2 regions of the Neobacillus sp. MER 74 genome follow, and region 1 is predicted to be linked to the other one. Evidence: riboswitches for the same ligand, from Rfam matches in the RefSeq annotation. Region 1 holds a riboswitch; the other holds the start of a gene.

Evidence for each region. Region 1 has a riboswitch for S-adenosylmethionine ahead of mtnW (2,3-diketo-5-methylthiopentyl-1-phosphate enolase). Riboswitches for the same ligand answer to the same signal wherever they lie in the genome.
Region 2: linked by a shared signal. The riboswitch ahead of M3610_RS11600 (sugar ABC transporter substrate-binding protein) and the one ahead of mtnW (2,3-diketo-5-methylthiopentyl-1-phosphate enolase) in region 1 are both predicted to bind S-adenosylmethionine.

Annotation. Positions count from the first base shown of each region.
Region 1 covers NZ_JAMAUV010000001.1:501,582-503,985, reverse strand. Annotated here, with positions in the region: gene M3610_RS02450 (pyridoxal phosphate-dependent aminotransferase) at 1-844, shown strand, start outside; SAM riboswitch class I at 1,006-1,116, shown strand; gene mtnW (2,3-diketo-5-methylthiopentyl-1-phosphate enolase) at 1,192-2,403, shown strand; gene M3610_RS02440 (2-hydroxy-3-keto-5-methylthiopentenyl-1-phosphate phosphatase) at 2,400-2,404, shown strand, end outside.
Region 2 covers NZ_JAMAUV010000005.1:214,507-216,910, reverse strand. Annotated here, with positions in the region: gene M3610_RS11605 (MFS transporter) at 1-688, opposite strand, end outside; SAM riboswitch class I at 923-1,030, shown strand; gene M3610_RS11600 (sugar ABC transporter substrate-binding protein) at 1,252-2,361, shown strand.

The DNA of each region.
Region 1 (2,404 bases):
TCCCGGCGACACCATCCTCGTGCCCGATCCAGGCTACCCGGATTATTTGTCAGGGGTTGCACTTGCAAAAGCCGAAATGGTAAGGATGCCGCTAAGGGAGGAAAATAATTTTCTACCGGATTATGGTGAGTTGAATGGGGATGTTTTAGATAGAGCAAAACTAATGTTCCTCAATTATCCTAATAATCCAACTGGTGCGGTAGCGACTCATGAATTTTTTGAGGAGACAATCAAACTAGCGAATGAACATGATATCTGTATAGTTCATGATTTTGCCTATGGTGCCATCGGGTTTGATGGTAAGAAACCTGTAAGTTTTTTACAGGTTCAAGGGGCAAAGGAAGTTGGAATTGAAATTTATACCTTATCTAAGACCTATAATATGGCAGGCTGGCGTGTTGGTTTTGCAATTGGGAATGAAAGTGTCATTTCTGCTATTGAACTTTTACAAGATCATTTGTATGTCAGTTTATTTGGAGCCGTACAGGAGGCTGCTGCGGAGGCCTTAATTGGCCCTCAAGACTGTGTAAAGGAATTAAACGAGTTGTATGAGCGAAGAAGGAATGTATTGATAAGTGGGCTTCATTCCTTGGGTTGGAATGTCAGCGCACCAAGGGGATCCTTTTTTGCCTGGCTTAAGGTTCCTGAAGGCTTTTCCTCTACGGAATTTGCTAATATTCTCCTTGAACAGGCACATATTATGGTTGCACCTGGAATTGGATTTGGTGAATTTGGAGAAGGGTATGTTCGGGTGGGACTACTTTCAACAGAAGAACGATTAGCTGAAGCCGTTGAAAGAATTAGTCGTTTAGAAATATTTAAAGAAAACTCCCCGAATGGCTAGCCCCTTAAGGCGAAGACAGAAGAGTAGTTGCACTTATGCGTTCAGAATTTTGTTTAAAATTCTGATTAGCCAGTTAAATCGATTGACATTTTATTTTTTTCTTGCGATAATGCAAATTAAAGTGAAACACACATTAATAACTGAATAATATACGAATCGTTTTCTTATCAAGAGCAGGCGGAGGGAAAAGCCCAATGAAGCCCGGCAACCGACTTAAATCTAGTTTTAAGCACGGTGCTAATTCTTGCAGCAACAAGGCTGAAAGATGAGAAGATGTTAGTTGGCGGCTAACCTCTTCTTTGTTGAAGAGGTTTTTTTATGTTTGAATAAAAGGAAGTGTTTTTATAATGACTGAAATTATTGCTACATATCTACTAAATAACGAAAAGAAACCATCCAAGAAGGCAGAAGAAATTGCCCTTGGTTTAACCGTTGGGTCATGGACGAATCTGCCTGAATTAGAACAAAACCAATTGCGTAAACATAAAGGAAGAGTTGTATCAGTCGAAGTGAATCCCTCAGAAACAGAAGAGCAAGCACTGATTAAAATTGCCTATCCAACGATAAACTTTTCTAATGACCTCCCTGCTATCTTAACAACCGTTTTCGGTAAACTCTCATTGGATGGAAAAATTAAATTACTTGATTTGCAATTTGATGAGGGATTAAAGAGGCAGTTTCCTGGTCCAAGATTTGGGATTGATGGACTAAGGAATAAATTAAACGTTAATAATCGACCTTTATTAATGAGCATCTTTAAAGGCGTACTCGGGAAAGACCTCAAGTTTTTAGTCGAACAGTTAAAACAACAAGCCCTTGGTGGTGTTGATTTGGTCAAGGATGATGAAATCCTGTTTGAAAATGAATTAACACCATTTGAAAAAAGAATTGTCGAAGGGAAAAAAGCACTGCAAGAAGTGTATGACCAAACAGGACACCGCACTTTATATGCTGTTAATCTAACAGGCAGAACTTCGCAGCTCAAAGAAAAAGCTAGAAAGGCTGCTGAACTTGGAGCAGACCTCCTATTATTCAATGTGTTTTCCTATGGGTTAGATGTGCTGCAGGAATTAAGAGAAGATGATGAAATTTCATTACCGCTTATGGCACATCCTGCTTTCAGTGGTGCATTGGCATCATCACCCGTATATGGAGTATCTCATTCTTTATTACTAGGTAAACTGCTTCGATATGCCGGTGCTGATTTGTCACTGTTCCCATCGCCGTATGGGACAGTTGCATTAGAAAAACCAAAGGCACTGTCGATTGCTAATGAATTAACAAGTGAGGACAGTTTTAAAAAGTCGTTCCCCGTTCCATCGGCTGGAATTCATCCTGGCTTGGTTCCATTGTTAATAGGTGATTTTGGTATCGATTCGGTTATTAATGCTGGAGGTGGAGTACATGGTCATCCAGACGGTGCACGAGGCGGCGGTCTTGCATTCCGACAAGCGATTGAAACTAATCTCCAAGGCAAGTTATTGTCTGAAGGGGCTGAAATGTATCCAGAACTTAAGCTGGCACTAAAGCTATGGGGAAATGCAGAGGTAACAGTATGAC
Region 2 (2,404 bases), on a different contig from region 1:
CGACCTGGACAAGGGAAGAGATGAGCAGCACGGTTAATAAAACTGGATTGCGGACAATATGTCTAACCACTTCTCTGCTTGAATAATGGGCTTTTGTTCCTTTTTTGGCTTCAATCATAAATTCCTTTGTGGTGATGACAAGCAGGGCAGAAATGAAAATAGAAATGGACGTCCATTTAAAGGTGGTAGAATAGCCAAGTGAATCTGCAAGGATTCCCCCCAGCATAGGCCCTAATAGGGATCCTGTAATACTGCCTGTTTGTAAGGTTCCAAGCACGCGCCCAGCAATATCCTGTGGTGTTTGCGTTGAAATAAATGCCTGCGACATCGGAATAAATCCCGAAAAGAATCCCATGCAAAAACGGAGGAGCAACAGCTGCCAAACAGAATGGACATACCCCATGAGGAAAATGGATAATCCCATCCCTAAACCGGATATTATAAGGATTTTTTTTCGTCCATAACGATCGCCAATTCGACCCCAAATCGGCGAGAAGGCGAAGGCTGAAACAAACGTAATTCCAAATGTGATTCCAGACCAATGTTGGACATATTTTTCCGAGAAGTCTCCAAATGTCTCAATGTACAACGAGATAAACGGCATAACCATCGTCATACTTCCAGCGACAAAGAAGTTCGCAAACCACATGATGATTAAATTACGTTTTGCACGTTTCTGGTGAGTCATTAAAAATAACACTTCTTTCTGAAATATATTTCGGTTTTCTAAATATCATCATACCGAAATTTCTGATAATTTTAAAGGGTTATCCTATCAATAAAGTTGCGAAAAGTCATAGCTAATATTCAGTGACCTTGCCAGATAGTGAAAAATAACTTTATTAGAAATATTCAAAACACTATTGACAACTTGTCAATAGGGGACTAAAATCTAATTTATTACTTAACAGAATATTACGTTCTCTTATCAAGAGTGGCAGAGGGACTGGCCCGATGACGCCCAGCAACCGTTCCAATTGGAATTGGTGCTAAATCCTGCAAAACAATTTTTTGTTTTGAAAGATAAGAGAGGAGTAGTCCCTTAACTTGTGATGAAACCTCTCTTTTCTGGAGAGGTTTTTTATTTTGGCTGGGATAAAGGTTAATGTTGATTTTTAGCACTATGTTGACCTTCGTGCCTGGAACGGAAATCAACAGACAAGTTAACACAGCCTTTATTTTAATAAAAACCAACTTCTCCAATAGGAGTAATGGAATATTAATAAGAATCAAACAGGGGGAGTTTTTAACATGAAAAGAAATATCTTTAAAAGTACGCTTGTATCAGCATTGGCAGCCACACTTTTACTTACTGGCTGTGCATCAGGGGAAGAAACCAAACAAGCTAGCGGCAAAAAAGTTACACTTGAAGGTGTACCAGAAAAATTCACGAATGGGGACCAACTGAAAATTAAGGTTATTCGTAAAATTGGCGGAGACGATCATACTGCTCAATTCTTAGCCGGTGCTAAAGAAGAGGGAGAAGCACTAGGCTTTAAAGTAGACGTGTTTACAGCAAATGGTGACACGGCAAAGTTCCATGATGCCATTAATCAAGCGTTAGACCAAGATTATGATGGATTTATCATTTCTCATGGTGATGATGAGGCGACTGTTAATGATGTAAAAAAGATAGCTGAAAAAGGAAAAAGTGTTGTTACATTTGACTCCAATCCAAATATAGCGAATGTCGAAGGAGTAACACTAACTTCCCAGGATGATGAAGCGTTAGCAACATTGGCCCTCGACCAACTTGTAAAGAATACAAATGGTAAAGCGAATATTGCCTACCTATGGGTTGACGGTTTCCCTGCCATGGTTAGACGTAATAAGGTTTATCAAGATGTGCTTTCAAAAAATCCTGGACTTAAAGAAGTGGAACGCTTTGGTGTAGCAGCTGCAGATACAAGTGTTCAAACGCAGAATGCGGTTGCAGCGATGTTAAATAAATATCCTAAAGGAAAACTGGATGCCATTTTTGCTACGTGGGATGCTTTCGCAATTGGTGCAGCGCGTGCACTGAAAGAAGCTGGCCGTGAAGAGGTAAAAATCTATGGAATTGATGTTTCCAATGCGGATCTTCAAGAAATACAAAGAAAAGGCAGTGCATGGACCAGTACAGCAGCGGTCGATCCTAAACTTATTGGTGCTGTGGATATGAGAATCCTTGCGAAGAAACTTGCAGGTGAAGAAACACCTCAGACCTTTGACTTAGAAGCATCACTAGTTTCACAAGATAATCTTCAAAAGTCTAAAGATCCTGTAAACATGGTAAACCTTGCAAAAATTATCCCAGGCTGGGGGCAATCGACTGCATTTGAAGAGGATTGGATTAAGACTTTAAAGAACCATTATAAATAATTCTCGGTTAACAACTAGAAACACTCTCTTTTTCAATAGATGA